One region of the Exiguobacterium sp. FSL W8-0210 genome, then DNA from elsewhere that is predicted to be linked to it. Evidence: riboswitches for the same ligand, from Rfam matches in the RefSeq annotation. Region 1 holds a riboswitch; each other region holds the start of a gene.
The links. A riboswitch is a leader RNA that binds a small molecule or an ion and turns the genes downstream of it on or off. The one in region 1 is predicted to bind S-adenosylmethionine.

Region 1 (4,247 bases):
TCTCGTACCAACAAATTTATAGCTGGGTAAGAAAGTTCGAGAAGGACGGAATCGACGCACTGATGGACCGTCGCGGACGTCAGAAGCCAGTAGAAGAATTGACGGATACAGACCGTTTGGCGTTGGATCTGAAACGACTCGAGAAAGAAAATGAGCGTCTACGCATGGAGAACGATTTCTTAAAAAAGTTAGAGGAGATCGAGAGGAGGTCACGTTAAGTCAAATTCGTCTTCAAGATAAATATGAAGCCATTCAATCATCGGTAGAGCAATTTGGTTACCCGATCATCGCCCTGTGTCACCTCGCTGGAGTCTCGCGCGCTGCCTACTACAAGTGGTTACGCCGGATTGGTATACCACAGACTCGTGAGACGGAGAACATGAAAATCATCGAAGAGATGAACGAGATCCACCTTACGGTGAACGGAATCTATGGCTACCGACGGATGACATTGAACCTGAAACGTCGTTTCGGAAGAAACGTCAACGCGAAGCGTGTCCGTCGCCTGATGCATGTCGCCGGTATTCATTGCGTCATACGCCGGAAACGTCCTTTGTATATTCGTAATCGCCCTCAACAGACTGCAGAGAACATTCTGAACCGTGATTTCAACGCCGCAGGACCGAACCAAAAATGGGTGACGGATGTCACGGAACTGAAGTATGGCGCCTCTCAGAAGGCGTATTTGAGCGCCATTCTGGACCTATATGATGGATCCATCCGTGCCTTCGTTCTTGGGCATTCCAATAATAATCAGCTTGTGTTCGATACTCTTGAACACGCCCTACAGGGCGCATCCGGAAGTCGTCCCTTGCTTCATAGTGATCGAGGATTTCAATATACTTCTCATGCGTTTCGTCATATGACACGCGTGGCAGGCATTACACAAAGTATGTCTCGGGTTGGAAGATGTATTGATAACGGACCGATGGAGTCCTTTTGGGGAGCGTTGAAGTGCGAAAGTTATTATCTACATAAGTTTGCGGAGTTCGACGAACTCCGACTCGCAATCCAGAAATATATTTACTTCTACAATGAAGAACGATATCAACAACGATTAAACGGCTTGGCTCCATTAGAATACAGAGCGCAAGCCGTTTAAAGGATTTTTATTATTTGTCCTGTCTACTTGACAGGGAGCAGTTCATAGGGTTCTCGGACTTTTTGATTATGCGAAACGTTTTGCTTGTTCTTCAAGAACTGCTGCTTTATCTGTTTGTTCCCATGGAAGCTCAACATCTGTACGACCGAAGTGACCGTATGCAGCTGTTTGACGATAGATCGGACGACGGAGATCAAGCATGTTGATGATTCCAGCCGGACGAAGATCGAAGTTTTCAGCAACCAATTCGACGAGTTGCGCTTCAGGAAGTTTTCCTGTACCGAATGTGTCAACCGCGATTGATACTGGGTGCGCGACACCGATTGCGTACGCGAGTTGAACTTCTGCTTTATCTGCAAGACCTGCAGCAACGAGGTTCTTCGCGACGTAACGTGCTGCGTATGCAGCTGAACGGTCGACTTTTGTTGGATCTTTACCTGAGAATGCTCCACCGCCGTGGCGTGCGTATCCACCATACGTATCAACGATGATCTTACGACCCGTCAATCCAGCATCTCCTTGTGGTCCGCCGATGACGAAACGACCAGTTGGATTGATGAAGAATTTCGTTGCTGCGTCGATGTATTCAGCCGGGATGACCGGTGTGATGACGTGTTCTTTCAAGTCAGCTTGAATTTGCTTAAGCGTAACTTCTTCCGCGTGTTGTGTCGAGATGACGATCGTATCGACACGAACCGGCTCGTTGTTCTCGTTGTATTCGACCGTGACTTGTGTTTTTCCGTCCGGACGAAGGTAGTCGAGTTGACCGTTTTTACGCACTTCTGCCAAACGGCGTGCGAGACGGTGTGAAAGCGAGATTGGAAGTGGCATGAGTTCTGGTGTTTCTTTCGTTGCGTAACCGAACATGAGACCTTGGTCTCCTGCACCGATTGCATCGATTTCTGCATCAGACATGCTACCTTCACGTGCTTCAAGCGCTTGGTCTACACCAAGAGCGATGTCTGCTGATTGCTCATCGATTGATGTCAATACAGCACATGTGTCCGCGTCAAAACCGTATTTCGCGCGTGTATAACCGATCTCACGAATCGTTTCACGAACGACTTTTGGAATGTCGACGTAAGTGGATGTCGTGATCTCACCTGCAACGAGAACGAGACCTGTTGTAACAGAAGTTTCTGCCGCAACACGCGCGTTTGGATCCGCTGCGAGGATTGCATCAAGAATTGAATCCGAAATTTGGTCACAGATTTTATCTGGATGACCTTCAGTGACTGACTCCGACGTGAATAGTCGGCGATTAAGGTTTGTCATGTATGACCCTCCCAAAAAAGAATTTGACGGTGTACTCATTTCCCCTAGTTGAGTGGGACGGTAAAATGAAAAAAACCTTTCCAAGTCCAAAAAATGGTCAGGGAAAGGTTGTGCGTTCTTCCTTTACCCTCTTATCGTTCGAAGTGTTTACTTCGCTTCAGGAGAGCACCTTTTCCCTCATTAATATGTGAATTAATGTAGGACGGTTGCCGGGTTTCTTCGGGCCTTGTTCCCTCCACCTGCTCAGAATAAGAGTATCCGTTACGAATTACATGATATAAAGTTGTAACTACTCTGTCAAGCAAGGTTTCAAATTCTAGTCGAAACTTTTTGAAAGAGATGTTAAACTGTTAATGCTGAAAGCGTTTCCAGATAAATAGAAATCAGCACTAGAAAATGATTGCTCTCTCTTTAGTATGTCACATATAATAAATGTGTCATGCTAAATACAGTGAGCCAAAACCAACGTAGGGGAAAGGTGGGGTCAGGATGCCGATAACGGTCCTGAATATCGAAGAACTACTCAAGAAAGAGCATGTGTTCAAACAACTATCTGTTGCTGAACTTGTCGAACATGCGATTCTAAACGAAGAAGGTGTCCTTGCTGAGAACGGCGCATTATCTGTAGAAACGGGGAAATTTACAGGTCGTTCACCAAAAGATAAGTTCATCGTCCGTGATTCTTCCTGCGAGTCTCACATTGATTGGGGTCATGTCAACCAACCAATGGATGGAGACAAATTTGAACAATTGTTGCAAAAGGTTCTTCGTTACATGAACGAAGCTGATCATCTCTACTACACAGAAGCTGCTGCTGGAGCAGATACGCACTTCACCCTTCCGGTCCGTGTGCTCACACAATATGCTTGGCATAACCTGTTTGCCAAACAACTCTTTTTACGCGAGTATCCTGAAGTGGCTGCCTTCGAACCGTTCACGGTCGTCTACGCGCCACATTTCAAAGCAGATCCTGCCGTTGACGGAACGAACTCCGAGACGTTCATCGCGATGTCGTTCGAACACCGGATCGTCTTGATCGGTGGAACGGAATACGCTGGAGAAATCAAAAAGTCGATCTTTTCCGTCATGAACTACCTCTTGCCACAAGAAAACGTCCTTTCGATGCACTGCTCGGCAAACGTCGGACACGAAGGCGACGTCGCCTTGTTCTTCGGTCTATCTGGTACTGGTAAGACCACCCTTTCAGCCGATGATAGCCGTCAATTGATCGGTGACGATGAGCATGGTTGGTCGCACGATGGTGTCTTCAACATCGAAGGCGGATGTTACGCGAAGACGGTCAATCTATCGCGTGAAAAAGAACCGCAAATCTTTGACGCGATCCGTTTCGGAACCGTCCTTGAGAACGTCGTACTCGACGAAGCCCGTCATCCTGATTACGATGATACATCGTTGACGGAAAATACGCGTGCTGCTTATCCGATCACTGCAATCGATAACATCGCTGTTCCGTCACGCGCTGGTCATCCGAAGACGATTGTCTTCTTGACAGCTGATGCGTACGGCGTCTTGCCTCCGATCAGCAAATTGACGAAAGAACAAGCGATGTATCACTTCCTATCAGGATATACATCAAAACTCGCTGGAACAGAACGCGGTGTCACGGAACCAGAAGCGACCTTCTCGACGTGCTTCGGTTCACCATTCCTTCCACTGATGCCTGAAAAGTATGCGACGATGCTCGGCGAATTGATTGATCGTCATGGTGTTACCGTTTATCTCGTCAACACGGGCTGGACAGGCGGTGCTTACGGAACAGGTAGCCGCATGAAGCTATCTTATACACGGACGATGGTCAACGCTGCCGTTAACGGCACACTTGCAACGATTCCAACAGAAGAACACCCGA
Region 2 (4,247 bases), 460 kb from region 1:
TTGTGTGTCTGAACCGCTGACACCGAGCTTGATCGTCTTTTCGTCTTCTCCTGATGCTGCGCACCCGGCAAATAAAATCGTCGTGAGTGTTGCTCCAATTGCTACTGCTTTTTTCATGGCTGAATCGCTCCCTTGATTAATGTCTTCTGATTTTTCGTGCGACGATGTTGCCTGTCGTCTGTAAGCCTTGGACTAAGATGACGAGAATCCCGACCGTGATGATCATGACTTTCGTATCAAACCGTTGATAGCCGTAAGTAATTGCTAAGTCACCCAAACCGCCACCACCGATGGCGCCTGCCATCGCCGACGCCCCGATCAAGCCGACCGTCGCGATCGTTAAGTTCAGGATGAGTGAACCGAGTGCTTCCGGTAGGAGGAAGCGGAAAATCGTTTGAAACGGTGTCGCGCCCATCGCTTCTGCTGCTTCAAGAACGCCTTTATCGACTTCGAGTAAAGAACTCTCGATCAGACGCGCCATGTACGGTGCAGCGTAAAAGACGAGCGGAACGATTGCGGCTTCTGTTCCGATCGATGTCTGAACGATCAAGCGCGTCAACGGGATGATCGCGACGAGTAAGATGATGAACGGAATCGAGCGGAAAATATTGACGATACTGTTGAAGAACGTGAACAACGGAACATTTTCAAGTAACGCTCCTTTTCGCGTGACGACAAGCAGGATACCGAGTGGTAAGCCGATCAAGGTCGAGAACAAGAGCGAAACGGATACCATCGTCATCGTCTGCAAGAATGCTGTCCAGATATCACTGTAGTTAACTAGCATCAGCGAGCACCTCCTCAACGGTTACCTGCGCCTGATCGATGTAGTGTAACGCTCGTTTCACTTCTGTCGTCTCACCGATCAGTTCAACGAGTAATGTGCCGAACGGCGTATCCTGCAACTCCGTGATGCTACCGTGCAGGATATTGACATCGACGTCGAAGCGTTTTGCGACTTGCGATAAGAGTGGTTGTCCGGTGTGATGTCCAAGGAAGTGAATCTTATAGATTGGATTCGCATTCCGGGACTCGATCAACTGACGAATCGACGCTGGAATCTCGTCATGCATGACGGAGCGAACGAAATTTTTCGCTGTCTCAGTCTGCGGGTTTGAAAAGACATCAAAGACCGTTCCTGACTCGATCAACTTTCCAGCTTCAATGACGGCGACCCGGTCGCAAATCTCCCGGATGACGCCCATCTCGTGGGTAATCAAGAGAATCGTGATCCCGTACTCGGCATTGATCCGTTTTAATAACTGAAGAATATGATGTGTCGTCTGGGGATCAAGTGCTGACGTCGCTTCGTCACATAAAAGGACGGAAGGTTGCGTCGCGAGTGCCCGGGCGATACCAACGCGCTGTTTCTGCCCACCCGACAATTGATCCGGATAATGATCTGCTTTGTCCGCGAGATCGACGAATTCGAGTAACTCCGTCACCCGGCGGCGAATTTCGTCTTTCTTGACGCCTGCGAGAACGAGTGGTTTCGCGACATTCGTAAAGACCGTGTTCGCATTCAACAGATTGAAGTGCTGAAAGATCATCCCGATCCGTTGTTTTGCTTGGCGTAACTTTTTCGGAGACAGTTGCGTTAAATCTTCCCCATCGACCGTCACCGTTCCTGACGTCGGTCGTTCTAACAGATTGACGCAGCGGAGCAGTGAACTTTTTCCGGCACCGCTAAAACCGATGACCCCAAAGATTTCACCTTTTTCGATCGTCAGGTCGACACCGTCGAGCGCTGCAATCGTCTGATCTTTCGTGACGTACGTTTTTTTGACTTGATGAAATGCAATCATTCCGTTTTCCCCCTTCATTCAACAAAAAAGGTCCCTTCTTGAGAAACAAGAAGAGACCTGGATCCGCACAGTGGCAGAATCCACTCCACTCATCTCTCAGACATCTGTCTGATGGAATTGGCACAGTGCTCATAATGAGTCTGTTGCCGAGGTTTCGTAGGGCCAGTCCCTCCACCTCTCTGGATAAGTATTGCGGTATGAAATTCGTATGTGTGTTGTTGTGTTGTTGCTTATGTCGTAAAACTAATTTTTACATTACGGGTCGAACCTTTAAAAGTCAACCAACTTTTCAAAAATAATCCATTTGGCGCATATCGATGGATGAACAAGTTATGAGTTAGCTTACTGAACGGATCATGATTCGTCAAGAACGATTTGACAAGTCATTTTCGGTCGTGCTACCATCGTTTCAATGATTAATCCGACAATTCCAATATGATATTTATCAAGAGTGAACGAGAGACCTGGCTCTATGACTTCACGGCAACCTGCAATCTGTAAGGTGCTCCGACCAGCAAAGCGCGGCTTTGGATGATACGGTGAAAAACTCGTGGGCGTCCAAGCAGTGACGTCGACGAGTTTTTTTCATGAATGGAGGAAAAATAGTAATGATGAACTATCCTGTATTGACTGGTGCTGAAGCATTTTATCTTCAAGGTGGACCGATCGGCATTCTAATCTGTCATGGTTTTAACGCCACTCCGCAGAGTGTCCGGGACGTCGGTGAGGCATTTGCTGCCGAAGGTTTTACCGTCTATGCCCCGCGCTTACGTGGACATGGAACGAACGTCCGCGAGTTTGAACAATCGACTGCTCGATGTTGGAAGCAAAGCCTGCAAGACGGCTATGAACGTTTACAAGAAACATGCGATCAAGTCTTCGTCATCGGTCAATCGATGGGTGCGACGCTTGCGTTGTCGCTCGCTGCTGACGGCATTCCGTTTGCCGGCATCATTACGATCAATGCCGCACTCTCCGTTCCATCCTATGAAGCACTTTCGTTCGAGGACGGTCCACAGTACTTACCGGAAGGGGCACCGGACATTAAGCGAGCAGCCTTCGAAATCATTTATGACCTCGTTCCGAGCCGTTGTGCGTTCGAACTCGTCCGTCTAATGGATGAGACAAAAGGACGCCTCGGATCCATTCTCCTGCCGACATTGATTCTCTACTCGGCGACCGATCACGTCGTTCCGCCGTCGAGCTCGGATTATCTGCACCAGCACATCGGGACGAATGATAAACGAATCTACTGTCTCCTCAACTCGTACCACGTCGCGACCCTCGATCATGATCAGGATTTGATCGTGCGTGAGACGATTCGTTTCATCGAACGCTCGAGTCGTTTCTCACAGGAAACGGGATAAAAAAAAACAGCTATTCGTCTTCACTTAGAAGCGAACAGCTGTTACATCAAAGGACGACCATCATCGGTTCGTCTTTTTTGTTTATCCTTTTTGGTGTTGCATCGTTTGGAGCGGCTTCGGCTTTCCTGGCACTTCATGGCAGTGGCGGCACCGTGGCTCATACGATTCTGAAGCGCCGACTAAAATGATCGGATCATCATAGTTCGCTGGTTTTCCATCAATCAAACGTTGTGTCCGGGAAGCCGGATCGCCACATGAGAGACAGATCGCCTGAAGTTTCGTCACAAATTCTGCGCGCGCCAGTAATTCCGGCATCTTGCCAAATGGCTCTGCCCGGAAATCCTGATCGAGTCCTGCACAAATGACGCGTTTTCCGTCTTGCGCAAGTGCTTCGATGACTTGAACGATCTCATCATCAAAGAATTGAACTTCATCAATTCCGACAATTTGTGTTTCTTCCGCTACTGCTGCATAGAGATCACGACTCGTCGCCATTGGAATCGCCACGACGGAATTTCCGATGTGAGAGACGACATGCTCTTCATGGTACCGGTCGTCGATTGCCGGCTTGAATACTTGAACGGGCAGTTTGCCGTACTGTGCCCGTCTGACACGACGAATCAACTCTTCCGATTTCCCGGAAAACATACTACCACAAATTACTTCGATCCAGCCGTACTGATTTATTACATGCATCATCGTCCGACACCGTCCTCTAAAAATAGTCACTTTAACGAGTATAGCTCGAAACGGTATTGAGAAAAAGGGTTGACTTCCGGAAATCAAAATTCATTTTTTCTTTACCTAGAATTTTTGTCCTTTCATTCCAACCTTCATCCATTTCCTGTACACTAAAGAAGAAGATTCTCGCGAAAGAAGGTGTCCCCGATTCATCATCTCTTACATGACATTCTGCACCAATATGGCGCCCTTGGTCTTTCCGTCCTTCTCGCAGGTGGTATCGTGGGATTGCCGGTTCCTGATGAGACCTTGCTCGTCCTGTCCGGTTTTTGGATGCATCAAGGCAATCTACCGCTGTTCGGTACGATTCTTGCCGCTTACGCTGGCAGTTGCA
Region 3 (4,247 bases), 1.9 Mb from region 1:
TTTGGCAAAGCGACATTGCCGTAAGGAGACGGGAATAGCGTCAAGTCTGCTCCAGCAGCACGCGGTAAAGTGCCGAGTAAGACAGGAGCTGCGACTCCGTGATTCGGGCTAGCAATCAACGCACCGCTATATGCCGGATGATTGAAGATCGGAACGTTGATTTCCGGATCACTCGCCAGTTCGCGTAAGACGTCGAGTCCGTATGTGAAGGTATTCAGCAAGAAAGCAGTCGCTCCAGCATCAATCAATCGCTTGGCTTGATCCTTGAGCGTAAAGACGGGACCACTGAGTGTGATCGCATATAACGCACGTTTACCGGTCCGTTGGAAGTGAGCATCGATGACCTCACGTCCGATCCGTGCCCGGTCAATCGTCGGTGTCAACGGATTGTCGTATAGGATCTCATCGTCTTTGACGAGATCAATCCCACCAGCGAGTTGTCCTTCGAGTTGATCACGAAGGAACGATAAATCGCGTCCGATGACTCCTTTGAAGATGCTCATTAATAATGGGCGATCTTCGACACCGATCAAGGAACGGACCCCTTCGATCCCGAATTTCGCACCTGGAAAGTCCGACGTAAATGTATCGGGTAGTAGCAATTCCGTTAATTTGATTTCACCGTCGAGTGAGAGTTTCCCGAAGACGGTCGTCAGAATCGCAGAAAAGTCGCGCGATACATTGTGTTCCGGGTAACGAATCGTGATATAGCCTTTACCATCGCGCTCTTCGGTATGTACGACTTCCCCTTTGAACGAGGCGAGTTGTTGTTGTTCGAGATGATTCAGTTCCGTCCAAGAACCGACTGTCAGACCAAGCGCGAGTTGTTCAGCGCGTTGCTCGAGTCGATCACGGGCAGTCAATTGATAAGTAGCAGTGATATAAGCCATGTCTTTCCTCCTTCAACAAAAAAATGGTCTCTCGTCAGCGACAAGAGACCATGAATGATTCGAACGTGGACTCTTATCTGTCAGCTTAGTAGCTGCAAGAATTAGCACCGTGCCAAAAGGTCGGTTGCTGCGACATCGTAGGGCTTGTCCCTCCGTCTGCTCTTGATAAGAATTGGATGAAATTGTGAAATCTAATTGCAATTTTTACATGAGAATCGTGACTTGTCAAACTTTTTTAGAAAATTTATTTTTTTGAAAATACTCTTTCTATAGATGACTTAAAAATGATGTCCGTTTCTGCTTGATTTCGATTTGACAGCGAGGAAGTCGATTGCGTAAGATTCAAATCAATATCACACACGACAACTACATACGACTCTTATCGCGAGTTGGCAGAGGGAATTGGCCCGATGACGCCGCAGCAACCGACCACTTGGCACGGTGCTACATCCAACAGACGTTTCGTCTGAGAGATAAGAGGACGCAGTGACTTTCCTGCGCCTCTTTTCGATGACGAAAAGAGGCGCTTTTTCGTGTATCACATAGGGGGAAACTGAGATGACATATAAAGCATTCACAGAACAGGACGCGATTGATCGTGTTCGGACATTAGGACTGATCGGCGATGGAGCCGTCGAAGCAGAAGAGATTGGCGACGGGAACCTCAACCTCGTCTTTCGGATTCGAGAAGGCGAACATCGCTTGATTCTAAAACAAGCACTCCCGTACGCGAAAGTCGTCGGTGAGAGCTGGCCACTATCACTCGAGCGGGCGTGGATCGAGCAATCCGCACTCCGTGAATTCGCCCGGCATGCCGTGCCGTTCGTACCGCGTGTCTTTCATGCTAGTCACGACGAGGCGTATACGGTCATGGAAGATCTTTCACATCTGACAATCGTTCGAAGCGGTTTACTCGCAGGTGAACAGTATCCGTTGCTTGCGGAACATATTGGTTCTTATCTCGCTCGGACTTTATTCCATACATCGGACTTTGCGCTTGGTCCGGTTGAAAAAAAACGTGTCGCCCGAACGTACTACAATCCGGACTTGTGCGACATCACGGAAAAATTAATCTTCACGGATCCGTTCCATGACGCGGAGACGAACGAGATTGAAGCCGGGCTTGAAGAAGAGGTGGCACGTCTGTGGGCGGACGATGAGTTGAAACGCGAAGTCGCAAAACTCGAAGCGCTTTTCATCACAAAAGGAGATGCGTTGCTACACGGCGATCTACATACAGGAAGCATCTTTGCTTCGGCAACGGAAACGAAAGTCATCGATCCAGAATTCGCCTTTTATGGTCCATTCGGATTCGATGTCGGACAGTTCATCGCCCACTTATTCTTTGCAGCATACCCGGATTATTCAGCACTTCGTGATGCCCGGATTCGCGACATCGATACGTTCTGGCTGACGTTCGCTTCGACGTTCCGCGCCTTATGGGAACGCGAAGCCGTCGAACCATTCCGGACATCGGGACTCGTCGACGATGTACTGAGCACGATTCTACAGGATGCACTCGGCTTTGCCGGTTGCGAACTGATTCGTCGGACGATCGGACTCGCACCGGTCGCTGATTTAGAAACGATTAGTTCTATGACGGAACGACTAGAACGAAAACAACATGCTTTACGTTTAGGATCGGCGTTAATCAAACGTCGGACCGAGTGCCGGACATTTGATGATTTACGAAACTTCGACGTAACGGAGGAACTTAGCCGATGAGTACATTCGTTCAAAGTATTCGTTATGAAGACCGTGTCTTGACGATTCTCGATCAGACACGTCTACCGCAGGAAGAACACTATGAAGTCATTACCGATCTTGCACAAGCGGTCGAAGCGATTAAACAACTGCGCGTCCGAGGGGCGCCTGCGATCAGTTTATTTGGCGGATTCGTACTCGTTCAAGAGGCGTACCGGTTTGAAGCAGAACTGTCGATCTATAAGCAGATTTTGCTTGAGACATCAGCGACGTTACTCGCGACACGACCGACGGCTGTTAACTTACGAAATGTCCTTGATCAATTGAATCCAATCATTCAAGACGGGACGTCGGTAGAAGAGATCCGCGAACGGCTCGAGCAGCGGACGATTGCCTTATACGACCAGGATGCGCAGACGTCACGTCAAATCGGGATTCATGCACTGGAATTGTTCCAGTCAGGCAACCGGATCCTAACGATCTGTAATGCTGGATCGATTGCGACCGCTGCTTATGGAACAGCACTTGCGCCGTTCTATATCGCAAAAGAACGCGGCATTGAATTATCTGTTTTTGCGAGTGAGACGCGACCATTACTGCAGGGAGCACGACTGACGACATGGGAGCTACAACGTGCCGGCATCGATGTCACGTTAATTACGGACAACATGGTCGCCCATACGCTGAAAGAAAAACAGATCGATGCGATCATCGTCGGTGCCGACCGCATTACACGAAACGGAGATACCGCGAATAAAATTGGGACGTTCCAATTGGCATTGCTCGCGCAAGCTTTTGGTATTCCGTTTTACGTCGCAGCACCGCTCTCGACGTTCGACTTCTCGCTCGTTTCCGGAGACGCGATCGAAATCGAAGAACGTGATCCGCAAGAAGTGACGACTGTCCAAGGTGTCGCGACAGCACCGGAAGGCGTCGCTGTCTTCAATCCGGCGTTTGATGTCACACCACACACATTCATCACGGGCATCATCACCGAACTTGGTGTCATCACGCAACCGAATGAAGAAACGATTGAACAATTAACAGGGCTTCAACCCCTCGGATAAGGAGATATGTCATGAAGAAACTAGCTTACGCCGTCCTAGCACCGGCACTGTTACTAGCGGCTTGTGCGAATGGAGAAGCCACGACGACGAAGGTCGTCAAGGATGTACCAAAAGGGGTTCAATCGGACGTCAAGATCGCCGTCATCCGCAACCTAGCATCGGATGATCATACGAAACAATTCCTTGATGGCGCACGAAGTGAAGGCGAAGCGCTTGGCTTTAAAGTCAGCACGTTCATTTCGGAAGGTAACGACGTCAAGTTCAAGGAGCTTGTCGCGCAAGCGATTCAGCAAGATTATGATGGGCTCATCATCTCGCATGGTAAGGAAGACTACGCCTATGACATGATTAAACCAGCGGTCGACAAAGGGCTGAAGGTCGTGACGTTCGATACGGTCACGAAGAAAAAAGGAACGGCGTTAAAAGGTGTGACGGAAACATTCCAAAACGATCATCAACTCGCGAAGCTATCGCTTGATGAAGTGACGAAGGTGACGGACAAAAAGCCGGTCCGTGTCATCAAACTTTGGTTCGGACCAGGTTTTGCCCCGCTCGATCGTCGTCAGGAAATCTATAAGACGTACGA

Region 2: linked by a shared signal. The riboswitch ahead of MKY22_RS14465 (alpha/beta hydrolase) and the one ahead of metK (methionine adenosyltransferase) in region 1 are both predicted to bind S-adenosylmethionine.
Region 3: linked by a shared signal. The riboswitch ahead of mtnK (S-methyl-5-thioribose kinase) and the one ahead of metK (methionine adenosyltransferase) in region 1 are both predicted to bind S-adenosylmethionine.

The regions. Positions count from the first base shown of each region.
Region 1 covers NZ_JBBOUK010000001.1:2,332,661-2,336,907, forward strand. The annotation lists one part of gene MKY22_RS12200 (IS3 family transposase) at 1-171, shown strand, start outside; one part of gene MKY22_RS12200 (IS3 family transposase) at 171-1,102, shown strand; gene metK (methionine adenosyltransferase) at 1,169-2,377, opposite strand; SAM riboswitch class I at 2,506-2,632, opposite strand; gene pckA (phosphoenolpyruvate carboxykinase (ATP)) at 2,867-4,247, shown strand, end outside.
Region 2 covers NZ_JBBOUK010000001.1:2,794,315-2,798,561, forward strand. The annotation lists gene MKY22_RS14450 (MetQ/NlpA family ABC transporter substrate-binding protein) at 1-117, opposite strand, end outside; gene MKY22_RS14455 (methionine ABC transporter permease) at 137-787, opposite strand; gene MKY22_RS14460 (methionine ABC transporter ATP-binding protein) at 777-1,805, opposite strand; SAM riboswitch class I at 1,892-1,995, opposite strand; SAM riboswitch class I at 2,245-2,346, shown strand; gene MKY22_RS14465 (alpha/beta hydrolase) at 2,414-3,172, shown strand; gene MKY22_RS14470 (thymidine kinase) at 3,254-3,868, opposite strand; gene MKY22_RS14475 (DedA family protein) at 4,052-4,247, shown strand, end outside.
Region 3 covers NZ_JBBOUK010000001.1:446,675-450,921, forward strand. The annotation lists gene MKY22_RS02420 (2,3-diketo-5-methylthiopentyl-1-phosphate enolase) at 1-890, opposite strand, end outside; SAM riboswitch class I at 961-1,062, opposite strand; SAM riboswitch class I at 1,267-1,370, shown strand; gene mtnK (S-methyl-5-thioribose kinase) at 1,449-2,615, shown strand; gene mtnA (S-methyl-5-thioribose-1-phosphate isomerase) at 2,612-3,661, shown strand; gene MKY22_RS02435 (sugar ABC transporter substrate-binding protein) at 3,673-4,247, shown strand, end outside.